One region of the Mesorhizobium sp. WSM4833 genome, then DNA from elsewhere that is predicted to be linked to it. Evidence: predicted binding sites of a transcription regulator. Region 1 holds the regulator's gene; each other region holds the start of a gene.

Evidence for each region. Region 1 encodes PhoB, which activates phosphate uptake and scavenging genes when phosphate is short. Its sites were predicted from a motif close to TGTCATNNANCTGTCAT; they were not measured.
Region 2: a site for PhoB is predicted at 2,839-2,855, ahead of AC0L2D_RS02175 (esterase-like activity of phytase family protein). Genes of this name have one in related genera too.
Region 3: a site for PhoB is predicted at 2,421-2,437, ahead of AC0L2D_RS28345 (HAD-IIA family hydrolase). Genes of this name have one in related genera too.

Annotation. Positions count from the first base shown of each region.
Region 1 covers NZ_JBVVQG010000019.1:62,687-66,904, forward strand. Annotated here, with positions in the region: gene pstA (phosphate ABC transporter permease PstA) at 1-42, shown strand, start outside; gene pstB (phosphate ABC transporter ATP-binding protein PstB) at 60-878, shown strand; gene phoU (phosphate signaling complex protein PhoU) at 905-1,612, shown strand; gene phoB (phosphate regulon transcriptional regulator PhoB) at 1,629-2,318, shown strand; gene AC0L2D_RS28075 (ROK family protein) at 2,335-3,582, opposite strand; gene xylF (D-xylose ABC transporter substrate-binding protein) at 3,852-4,218, shown strand, end outside.
Region 2 covers NZ_JBVVQG010000001.1:433,953-438,170, reverse strand. Annotated here, with positions in the region: gene AC0L2D_RS02180 (MATE family efflux transporter) at 1-1,078, opposite strand, end outside; gene AC0L2D_RS02175 (esterase-like activity of phytase family protein) at 1,245-2,723, opposite strand; gene AC0L2D_RS02170 (GcvT family protein) at 2,967-4,218, shown strand, end outside.
Region 3 covers NZ_JBVVQG010000020.1:7,205-11,422, forward strand. Annotated here, with positions in the region: partial or broken gene AC0L2D_RS28340 (IS5 family transposase) at 1-285, opposite strand, end outside; gene AC0L2D_RS28345 (HAD-IIA family hydrolase) at 1,568-2,368, opposite strand; partial or broken gene AC0L2D_RS28350 (NAD-dependent succinate-semialdehyde dehydrogenase) at 2,871-4,218, opposite strand, start outside.

The sequences.
Region 1 (4,218 bases):
ACCGCGATCGTGCTTCGGCGTCGGTTCGAGCGGCGCTGGTAGAAAAAAGGCATTTTGGTATGAACATCATGACCGAACAGTCCCTTGAAAACGCAGTGGGCGACAAGATGAAGTCGAACGAAGTGATCAAAATGCGCGGCGACAAGGTCGGCGTGTTCTACGGCGAGAAGCAGGCGCTGTTCGACGTCGATCTCGACGTCCGCCTGAACCAGGTGACGGCGCTGATCGGCCCCTCCGGCTGCGGCAAGTCCACCTTCCTGCGCTGCCTCAATCGCATGAACGACACCATCGATTCAGCACGGGTAACCGGCAAGATCACGCTCGACGAAGAGGACATCTACGACAAGAACATCGATGTCGTCGAACTCAGGGCGCGCGTCGGCATGGTGTTCCAGAAACCCAATCCGTTCCCAAAGTCGATCTACGAGAACGTCGCCTATGGGCCGCGCATCCACGGATTGGCCAAGCGCAAGGCCGACATGGATCAGATCGTCGAGTCCAGCCTGAAGAAGGCGGCGATCTGGAACGAGGTCAAGGACCGTTTGCAGGAACCTGGCACGGGTCTTTCCGGTGGCCAGCAGCAGCGCCTGTGCATTGCACGCGCCATCGCCGTGTCGCCCGAGGTGATCCTGATGGACGAACCGTGTTCGGCGCTCGACCCGATCGCCACCGCTCGCGTCGAGGAACTGATCGACGAACTGCGTCAGAACTATACGATCGTCATCGTCACCCATTCGATGCAGCAGGCAGCGCGCGTGTCGCAGCGCACCGCGATGTTCCATCTTGGCTATCTGGTCGAGGAGGGCGCCACCGACAAGATGTTCACCACCCCCGACGACAAACGCACCCAGGACTACATCACCGGCCGGTTCGGCTGATCTCTGGCATATGAGGGACGAAGATCATGGGTGAACATACCGTCGCATCTTTCGATGAGGATCTGGAGCAGATCAGCCAGCTGATCCGCGACATGGGCGATCTCGCCCGCTCGATGGTCGGTGGCTCGACCAGGGCTTTGCTCAATTCGGACAATGCGCTGGCGCAGCGGGTGGTTTCCGACGACGCCATCATGGATGCACGCCAGCGCGAGCTGGACGATCGTGCCATCACGCTGATCGCCAAGCGCCAGCCGATGGCCAACGATCTGCGTGCGGTGGTCGGTTCGATCCGCATGGCCGGCGACCTCGAGCGCATCGGTGACCTTGCCAAGAACATCGCCAAGCGCGTCGGCACTGTCGGGCTGAGCGTCACGCCGCACGACCTTTCGCATTCGATCGACGCAATGGCGCAGCTGGTGCTGATCCAGGTGCAGGGGGTCGTCGACGAGTATGCCGCCGCTGACGCGGCAGCGCTTGCCACGCTCAGAAACAATGATGAACGCATCGACGTCAAATACACATCGGTGTTCCGCGAACTTCTGACCTACATGATGGAAGATCCGCGCAACATCACGGCGTGCACGCACCTGTTGTTTTGCGCCAAGAACCTCGAGCGGATCGGCGACCACGTGACCAACATCGCCGAAAATGCCTATTATGTTTTGACCGGCACGCAGTTGCCAGCCAACCGTCCGAAGCAGGACGAGACGGCAATGTCCGCGCCAGCGGCATGACAGGGGTGACCAGCCGATGATCGCGCCACGCATCATGGTGGTGGAGGATGAGGAGCCGCTAGGCGTGCTGCTCCGCTACAATCTCGAATCCGAAGGTTACCAGGTCGAGGTGGTGACGCGCGGCGACGAGGCCGAAATCCGGCTGCAGGAGAACGTTCCAGACCTTCTGGTGCTCGACTGGATGGTGCCTGCGGTTTCCGGTATCGAACTCTGCCGCCGGCTAAGGATGCGTCCCGAGACCGAGCGGCTGCCGATCATCATGCTGACCGCGCGAGGCGAGGAAAGCGACCGCGTGCGCGGCCTCTCGACCGGTGCCGACGACTATCTGGTCAAGCCTTTCTCGACGCCGGAGTTCATGGCCAGGGTCAAGGCGCTGCTGCGCCGGGCCAAGCCGGAAGTGCTGTCCAGCGTGCTCAAGGTCGGCGATATCGTGCTCGATCGCGAGTCGCACCGCGTCTATCGCAAGAAGAGCGAAATCCGGCTCGGGCCGACGGAATTCCGCCTGCTTGAATTCATGATGCGCCATCCAGGCCGCGTGTTCTCGCGCAGCCAACTGCTCGACAATGTCTGGGGCGAGACGATCTACATCGACGAACGCACGGTCGATGTGCATGTCGGCCGGCTGCGCAAGGCGGTCAACAACGGCCGCATGCCCGATGTCATTCGCACCATCCGTGGGGCGGGTTACGCCATTCGCGAGGACTGAACTCCCTCGTTTGAACTCACGCCACGTTCTTGCCGCCGAGACCGGATCTCGCCTGCACGCCCGGCGCAAAAATCTCCTGATCGACGAAGATCAGCGCCCGCATGGCGCAGCCTTCGCGGATCAGCGGCAGTTCGTTCGGCTCGGTGTCGAAGGAAATCGACTTGGAATGCTGACCGCCGGCGGTCTGGGCAATCGCTTGCCGCAATGCCGGCTCGATCAGGTCGAAGGCGGCGGCGCTGACGCCGACCATGGCGACCGGCGCCGGATCGATCAGCGCAAACAGGCTGCCGAGGCCGTAGCCGAGCGCTTCGCCGGCCTTGCGATAGGCTTCCCGTTCGGGCCCGTCCCTTTCGCGGGCGGCGGCAGCCAGGGCGCGCATGTCGGCGTCGCTGACATCGGCGACGGGCTCTGCATCCTCGCCCATCTGCCGCGCGTTGCGCCAGATGGCATAATTGCCGGCATAGGCTTCGACGCAGCCGCGCCGTCCGCAGCGACACAGCGCGCCGTTCGGCCGATGGATCATGTGGCCGAATTCGCCGCCCGAGGAATGGGTGCCGGTGAACAATTCGCCCTTCAGCACCAGCCCCATGCCGATGCCGTGCGACAGGAGGATGGCGATGAAATCGTCGCGGTAACGATCGGGGTCGCGCCAGCGCAGCGCCACCGCCATCATGTTGCAGTCGTTCTCCATAATGGCGGGGATGCCGAACTCCTCTTCGAATATGTCGGCGAAGGCGATGTCGGTGTGCGGCGTGATCGGCGACCACAGCATGGCGCGGGCACGGGTGTCGGTGATGCCCTGGACGGCCAGCGCGATACGAGCGATGCTGCGCACGTCCAGGTCGGGATCTTCCAGGCGGCGCCGCACGATTGCCGTGCACTCACCGATCAGCGAGTCGCGCGACATCGTCAGCGTGTCGAGCCGACGCTGTTCCTCGGATATTACCTGGCCGGCATAGTCGATGACGGCGACCGAGAGGAAGTTCAGCGACAGCACCACGGTCATTACCGCGGCCGCTTCCGGATTGAGGCTGAGGCCGACCTGCGGACGGCCGCGTTTGAGCGAGCCGGCCTCGCTCGGCTTGCTTTCGGTCAGGATGCCTTCGACGATCAGGTCGGATGAGATCGCCGAGATCGTCGAATGGCTGAGGCTTGTGGTTGCGGCGATCTCGGTGCGCGACGGCTGTCCGGCGCGGCGCACCGCGGCGATCACCATCGCGCGGTTGCGGCGGCGCAAATCGTCGTGGCGGATTCCGACCGACATGCTCTTTCATATCCTCCCGGTCGCCGCGGTTCTTCCTGCCCTGGAACGCTGTCGGTGACGCGGTCAAATACTGGCAGAAGCCGCGCGCCGTGTCATTTATTTATTCCGAGGCCCGAAAAAAATTCGAGACGACATCAAAATCCATCAGAATCGATGTTGACAGCGTTCGGGCGTTGGCCCAGTATTTTTTCGAGGCTCGAAAAAATAGGGCCTCTGTGCCGGCCCTCGGGCCAGTTTGGTCGCGCCATACGCGGCGCAGGGAGGATAATATGAAAAGATTCACAGCCGCCATCCTGGCGGGTGCCGCCATGTCGCTGACGCTCGCGTCTGTCGCGCAGGCGAAGGACAAGGTCGTCGGCGTTTCGTGGTCCAACTTCCAGGAGGAACGCTGGAAGACCGACGAGGCCGCCATGAAGACGGCGATCGAGGCCGCCGGCGACAAGTACATCTCCGCCGATGCGCAGTCCAATCCCGGCAAGCAGCTTACCGACGTCGAAAGCCTGATCTCGCAGGGCGCCAATTCCCTGATCATCCTGGCGCAGGATGCTTCGGCCATCGGCCCGGCCGTGCAGAAGGCGCTGGACGAAGGCATTCCGGTCGTCGGCTATGACCGGTTGATCGAGAACAAGGACGTTT
Region 2 (4,218 bases), on a different contig from region 1:
TCAGGAACAGGCTCAGCACCGAACGGTCGAAAACCGACAGCACGGCAACCAGTGCGCCGGTCAGGACGAGGTTGAAGCCGACGCCTGAGGCGGCGATGCGGCCGATCCGGTCCCAGCGCCCGGCGCCGACATTCTGTGCCGCCATCGAGGACACCGCGGCGCCGATGGCGAGCGCCGGCATCTGGATGTAGGTCCACAGCTGGGCGGCGATGCCGTAGGCGGCGGCGACCTGTGAGCCGTAGGAATTGACGATGCCCATCACCGTCAGTGCCGCCGCCGAAATGACGATCATCTGCAGGCCCATCGGCACGCCCTTGAAGACGACGATGCGCAGCAAGGTGGGATCGGGCCGCAGCAGAGCGAGGTTGGCGCCGGCCAGCCGCAGCGGATGCTTGCGCACATAGAGCACGATCAGGATGGCGATCACGCTAACCGTCTGGCCGATCAGCGTGGACGTGGCGGAGCCCGCGATGCCGAGTTCGGGAAACGGTCCGATGCCGGCGATGAGCAATGGGTTGAGCACGATGTCGAGGACGACGGCCAGCGCCATGAAGAAGAAGGGGGTGCGTGAATCGCCGGCACCGCGCAGCACGGTCATGACGAAGGACAGAAGGTTCATCATCGGCACGGCGACGAAGATGATGCGCAGATAGGAGCGCGCCAGCGGCAAGGCGTCGGCCGGTGTGCCGAGCGTGTTGAGAATGGCGTCGACCCAGATCCAGCCGCAGACCGCGAAGACAACCGAGACGAGGAAGAAGAACGTCGCGCTGGTGCCGACGATGCGGCGCGCCTCGGGCAGGTCGCGGGCACCGACCGACTGGGCCACCAGGATGGTGGCCGCCATGCCGATGCCGAACACAGTGCCGAGGATCAGGAACAGGACGAGGTTGGCGTTAGAGGTGGCGGTCAGCGCCGATTCGCCGAGGAAACGGCCGACCCAGACGGCGTTGATCGAGCCGTTGAGCGACTGCAGCACGTTGGAGCCGAGCACCGGCAGGGCGAACAGCAGAAGCGTGCGCGGGATAGGGCCGCTGGTCAGGTCGCCGGTGCGCCGGCGCGCGGGCATTTTTTCGTCCATGGCGGGCAACTCGGCGGATGGTGATTTGGATCCAGTCCACGATGATATCGCAGGCGGGACCGAGATGCACCCTTGCGAACGCGCCGCACTGAAAGCCGCTGCTTCGTTCATGCCCAGCCGCGAGCCCCAGCGGACGCGCCAAGCGCGCCCGCCTGGGCAGTGGTGGTTACTTCCTGGCGAGACCCGGCAGCGTGACCTGATAGACCAGGAACATGGTGTCGACATCGGCGCCGTCTTCCGCCTTGTAGGGTGCGCCGACCTGAAAACCGTCCTGGGCGAGGAAGTCGTTGTCGTTGGCGACGAACAGGAAGTAGTCGTCGGGCAGCTTCGGATCGAGAACGCTGACCACCGACATCGCCTCCCACTTCTCCGACAGGTTGTTCTTGTCGTTCGGCGCGCCATTGTGCAGGCCGAAGCGGCCGAGTTCGCCCTTGTCGTTGATGTCGATGAACGGCGTCAGCTTGGCCGGCATCACCGACGGGTCGAGCACGCCCTTGGGCGCCAGCGGCTTGTCGGCGGCATCGAAGGCGCCGCCGGCGATGTCGGTCGCGGCCGAGACGTCGACGACGAAGATCTGGCGCACCAGCGAGGTGTCGCCCTTCAGCCCCTGGCCGTTGCCGCTGTCGCGCGCCAGCATCAGGAAGGTCTTGTCGGAGAGCGCCACGATCTCGCTCTGCGCGGCGATCTTGGTCTTGCCCTTGGCATCCTTGAACACCGGCAACGGCACGACATACTCATGCGCCAGTTTGAGGTGGGCGAGGTCGGACGCGTCATAGACCAGCGCACGCGTGTTCTGGCGCGTCGCGGGCGAATCGCCGCCATCCTGCCGGGGCGCCGATTGCAGCACCGCGATCAGGAACTTGCCGTCCGGCGTCATCGCCATTCCCTCCAGGCCCTGGTTGTTCTGGCGGCCGGTCTCGGGGTCCTTCGGATCGGGCTCGGCGGCACCGGGTCCCGGATTGTCCGAGGCGAAGTTCGGCGTGCCGTGGCGCATCGGCACGAAGGCGGCCGGTGGCTGGGTTGCCGACAGCAGATGCCCGTCGGCGGAAAACCGATAGATGTTCGGGCCGTATTCGTCGGAGATGAACATCGAACCATCGGGCAGCCGCACGATCGCCTCGTTGTCGAGCGCCAGCTTGCCATTGTCGGCTTGCGGCAGGATCGGCATGTCGCCGCTTGCCGCGCGCACGCCGTTGAGTGGGTCGAGGCCTGTGGCATCAGCCCCCTTGTCGTCGGTGAGAAGCATGGTGTCGGCGAGCGTTGCCTTGACGCCCGTCTGCTCCTGGCCGGCAGCAGGTGCCGCGCCCCGTGCGACCGGAGCAAATTCGATGGCGATCGTGTTGAGGCGCGGCCGGTAGTCGGTGGTGCCGACGACATTGTAGCCACGGTCCGGCAACAGCCAGAGCGAACCCCTGTAGCCGGCGGTGTCATGCGTCCAGCCTGATGCGTCGATCGCCATGCCGGAACCCGAGCCGAAGGTCTCGCCGAACTTGTCGCGCTGAGCGGCCGGGATGCGGCCGACGCCGACCAGCCCCTTGTTGACGAGGCCGCCGACGGTCGCGGTGCTGTCGGCGAGCGCCGGCGCCAAGGCGGTGAACAAGGCCAGCGCGACGCCAAGCGACGCGGGTCGATACAGGTGCTTCATGGATAATCCTCTTTGTGACGGATGTGCCGGAGCGGCCGCGGGACGAAAAACTGAAAGAGGTGCGACATCGATGATGCTGCGCAAGCCTCCCCGAAATGCGGTCTACGGCGCGAACATGATGCTTGCGTGACAGCGCGCAGTGCATGCCGGCGGTCGACGAAAAACGATGCGCGCGCCGGCACTGGACACTTATGTCCAGTGGATATATGCTCCAGTCTTCGGACCAACCGTGGAGGGGAAGCCTTGAAGTCGCACTACCGCGCAGTCGTCATCGGAGGTGGCGTGGTCGGAGCCTCGGTGCTCTATCACCTGACGCGGTTCGGCTGGAGCGATGTGGCGCTGATCGAGCGCGCAGAACTGACGGCCGGTTCGACCTGGCACGCGGCGGCAGGCTTCCATGCGCTCAACGCCGATCCCAACGTGGCGGCGCTGCAGGACTACACCATCAATCTCTACCGGGAGATCGAGGCCGAATCCGGCTGGGATATCGGCCTGCACATGACGGGCGGCGTCAACATCGCCAGCGATCCCGCGCGCTGGGAGTGGTTGAAATCAGCCTGGGCCGTGTTCCAGTCGGTCGGCATCGAGACCGCGCGCCTGGTCACGCCCGACGAGATCAAGGCGATCTGCCCGATCGTTGACGTCAACGGTGTTCTTGGCGGCCTGCATGATTCCAACGAAGGCCATCTCGACCCGTACGGTACCACGCATGCCTATGCGGGTGCTGCGAAGAAGCGCGGCGCCGACATCATCTTGCGCAACCGGGTCGTCGAGCTGAAAGCACGTGCCGACGGGCGCTGGGACGTCATCACCGAGCAGGGCACCATCATCGCCGAGCATGTCGTCAATGCCGGCGGGCTGTGGGCGAAGCAGCTCGGCCGCATGGCCGGCGTCGACCTGCCGGTGACGCCGATGGAGCACCACTATTTCATCACCGATGACATTCCGGAGATCGCAGCACTTGACAGGGAAATCGGCATCGCCGTCGATCTCGACGGCTTTTCATACCTGCGGCAGGAGCGCAAGGGTGTGCTGCTTGGCGTCTATGAGCAGAACCCAAAGCACTGGAACATGGACGGAGCGCCGTGGGACTACGGCATAGAGCTGATCCCGGAAGACATCGACCGCATCAGCCCGGAACTCGCCAAGGCGCATGAGCGCTTCCCTTGCCTGGCGACGGCCGGTATCCGCAAATGGGTCAACGGCGCCTTCACCTTCACGCCGGACGGCAATCCGATTGTCGGGCCGGTGCGCGGCCTGAAGAACTACTGGGTCGCCTGCGGCGTCATGGCCGGTTTCAGCCAGGGCGGCGGCGTCGGCAAGTCGCTGGCCGAATGGATGATTTTCGGCGAACCGCAGGCCGACATCTTCGGCATGGATATCGCTCGCTACGGTGCCTTCGCCGCCAACCGCGAATATCTCAGGCAGACGACGCGCCAGTTCTATTCGCGCCGGTTCGTCATGACCTTTCCCAATGAACGGCTGCCCGCCGGCC
Region 3 (4,218 bases), on a different contig from region 1:
GGCGTCGATCATCGCATATTCCATATCCGGATCATCTGAAACCGCCTCGAATATGCGCTCGAAGACACCCCGCTGCGACCAATAGTCGAAGCTTTTGAAGATCGCATTCCAGTCGCCGAAGCCTTCCGGAAGAGCACGCCAGGGGCTGTTCGTGCGCGCCTTCCATAGCACGGCCTCGACGTACAGCCGGTTGTCCTTGCCGCTACGCCCGGCGTCCGTCACCTTGACAAGTCAATGCGGAGCTATCTTCTCCCATTGCTCGTCCGTCAGAACCGTTCGGATCATCGCAGCCTCCAAAATGAGGCTTGAATCACTCAAAGGCAAAAGTGGAATCCTGATTCTCAACAGGCCCTAAAACGATTTTTGCCTTGGCCCGGTACATGCACGCTCAGCAAAACGCGCGGACTGAGTGGTTCCCCCGCCACGAAGCTCGCGGACTTACGCCACCTCCCAAGGCGTACCCGGCCCGGCAGCGAGCTCAGTCTCCTGCCGGGCACTCGGGTTCAGCCGTCCTTGCGTTCAGGACTTTAAATCAGAGACGCAATGTTTCGCGTCCGGCTATGCGGGCTTGGTGCCGAAAGTTGAGGTGGCGGAACTTGGCGCTGCGTCTGATATGACTACGTGAATGAAGCGCAAGGCCTAAATAAATTGTCAGACTTCGAGCGCGGTCGTTGTGGCTGTCACGGCAGCGACTATTTTGGCCGTTGCCAACCCGAGATCCGCCTTTGAAGTAAATGCGGAAAGGCTCACTCGCAGCGTAGTCTTAGCACCTCATAGCTGATCCTCGTCAGCACACGCGACGGAGCGTGAGCGCGGTAGGCGAACCTGTGGAGAGACAGGTTTAACGATCGCATCGGTGTCACACCATGAATTGGTTAAGGAGCACGTATTTGGAAGGCGCGATGCTTGAACCCAATACCTGCGGCAGGCCGATTGCTAAATTGAAAGTTTTCTTGAAGCGCTTCGATGCCGCTCACTACCCGCAGCCGCCGAGCCGCCTGTTCCTCGGCAGTCCGTCGGCTGCTGCGCTATTCAGCGGCCGCCCTGTTGCCCGTCCTGTTCACCACAAAAGCGAGGCGCAACCACTCCCTAATGAGCAACGCGCCCACGCCTTACGGGCTGTGGAATTTATGCGCCAATGGGTGAGCAGATCGCTTCGACAAACTCGTCTGTCTGAGCGATGCGCATACGACCAACAGCCTGCGTGGCGTCCACGTGTAGGATCGCCTCCGGAGTGACGCGGCGATGAAATCGGTCAAAACTCCAGTGGTTGAACGACACTCGTCGCGCTGTTCAAAGCCTTGACAGAAACGGTCGGGCGTGAGTGTCACAGCGAACGCATCTGGGCTCTATCGAACCTGACGCATTCGCTGGACGCAGTCTACTTCGGAGCTCGAGAGTCTTTGGCCGAAGACTCTCGCTGCATAGAGGTCAGGACCGGCATGCATTGGACTACATGGGGTGCACTTCGACTAAGTTGTCACTGTTATCACTTTCTTTGCGGCCAGATGTTCCTCCAAAAATTGCCCAGGTTCAACGGCCGACATTCGGAATGTAGCGGGAGCGTTCAGTCGTGGTGTAGGGGTCGTTCTGCTTGTTGAGTGACGATGATCTGGCCCAGATCGGCAAGGCGCTCGACCACGTAGCCGGGTCTGAATGGAAACCGCTCTATGTCTGCCAGTTTGGTCACCCCACTGAGCACAAGGGCTGTTTTCAGGCCCGATTCCAGGCCTGCGAGCACGTCGGTGTCCATGCGGTCCCCGACCATGATGGTATCAACAGCTCGCACTCCTAGCCGGTCGAGCGCGTCGCGCATCATGAACGGGTTCGGCTTTCCGACGAAATAGGGCTGACGGCCGGTGGCCTTTTCGATTAGTGCCGCGACTGCCCCGCACGCCGGATGGGACCCCCGCTCGGTCGGGCCAGTCGCATCCGGATTGGTGGCGAGAAAACGCGCGCCCCTCGCCACAAGCTCGGCGCCAGTCGCGATCTGTTCATAGTGGTACGAAATTGTGTCCCCGAGGACCACGAATTCGGGGGCAACCTCCGTTATCCGGCAGCCTGCCTGCCGCAGGGCCTCGACGAGACCGTGGTCGCCGATGACATAGGCAGATGATCCCTGCTTTTGCAGTTCCATGAACCGCGCCGTGGCGAGCGCCGAGGTGTAGATGTGCTCTGGCTGCACGGCGAAGCCGACCGCTCTTAGACGCTCGGCATGATCTTCGGGCGTGAAGCGCGAGTTATTGGTGAAGATCTGAAACGGCTCACCCCTGGCGATTAGCCCGGCGACATAGCCGACGGAGCCAGCAATCGGTTGGCCGCCCCGGACCAGGACCCCGTCCATGTCGAGCAGATGCGCTGTAATCATTGGATCTCAACCCTCAATGTCTTTCGTGCATGCACGGCCTGGGCACGTCTTGTGTCACTGAACCTTCTCCAGGCGAGAATGCCGGCGACTGTACCGATTGAGAGCGATGCGCGAAGGGCGCTCAGTTGGCGGTGCGGCAATAGGGGGGCTGCGGCGTAAACGTGTCGATGGCATCCGCGGGGCGTGCGGACGCCATGCACCGTCGGCTGACGACATTCGCTGCGTCAGCGCAGCTGATGGACAATCGCGTTCTATTTTCTGGAACCACTAGCCTGGCGAGACGTGCCGCGCTTGGATAGGATGAGCAACCTGCAGTCTGCTAGCGGCGCCTTGCCTCCTCGCCGTAGAGGCGGTTCAAGGTAGCTGGGCGTCTGGATCTCACTTAAGGCGCGCAGGCCGGAGGTCTTGAAAGAGCCGAAACCAGCCGCAAGAAGGTTCGCCAAAGCGTTTCTGTCATCCCTTTGGTTCATTCTGCGCCTGAGGCGGCCCATCCCCATAGAGATCAGATGCCCCCCATGCAGAGGTATTTCATTTCGAGGTAATCTTCGAGCCCGTGGCGGGAACCCTCTCGCCCAATGCCGGACTGCTTGATGCCACCAAACGGCGCCGCTTCCGAAGACATACGCCCGGTGTTGATGCCAACCATGCCGTATTCCAATGCCTCGGCAACGCGCCAGACACGCTTCAGGTTCGAGTCATAGAAATAGGCGGCGAGGCCGTAGATCGGAAATAGGCGGCGAGGCCGTAGATCGTGTCGTTGGCCTCACGCACAACCTGATCCGCATCATGGAAGCGAATGATCGGGGCCAGCGGCCCGAAAGTCTCCTCTTGCGCAACCGCCATAATGCTGGTGATTTCAGTGAGGACTGCGGGTTTGAAGAAGGTCCCATCCTTGCCGATGCGTTCGCCACCGCATCGAATTGCGCCACCCTTGGCAACGGCATCTGCGATGTGGGACTCGATCTTGGCCAAAGCATGCACGTCGATGAGCGGTCCGACGTCCACTGCCGGAGCGAAGCCGTCGCCAACCGACAAAGACCGGACTTTCTCCACGAGTTTTTCAACGAACTCATCGTGAACGCTCGATTGGACGTAAAGACGGTTCGCTGAACCACAGGTCTGCCCGGCGTTGCGGAACTTCGCCTGGATCGCGCCGTCAACCGCAGCGTCGATATCGGCGTCGTCAAAGACGATGAACGGCGCATTGCCGCCGAGCTCGAGGCTGACCTTCTTGATCTGGTCCGAACACTGGCGCATGAGCAGCCTGCCAACCTCGGTCGAGCCGGTAAAGCTGATCTTTCGGACCTTCGGGTTGGAGCAAAGTTCACGTCCGACGCCATCACCTTCAGACGCATAAATCAGGTTCACCACGCCGTCGGGAAAGCCGGCTTGGTGGGCGAGCGCGAACATTGCACCTGCCACGAGCGGCGTCTGTTCAGCAGGCTTAAGTACGATCGTGCAGCCCGCCGCCAGGGCCGGCGAGATCTTGCGCGCCACCATCGAGGCCGGGAAATTCCATGGCGTAATCGTGCCGACCACACCGATGGGCTGCTTGATCACCAGCATGCGACGGTCTGTCGACGGTGCGGAGATCGTCTCGCCATAGATGCGATTGGCTTCTTCGGCGTACCATTGCAGATACGCGGCCGCGTGCGAAACCTCCGACTTGGCTTCGGCAAACGGCTTGCCCATCTCTGCAGTGAGTATCGCGGCAAGATCATTGGCGTGGTCAATGATCAGCTCATGCCATCGCCACAAAACGTCACTGCGTTCTCGGGCGGTCAGCGCAGCCCAACCAGGCTGCGCCACATAGGCCTTGTCGATCGCAGCGCGTGTCTCCTCCACGCCCA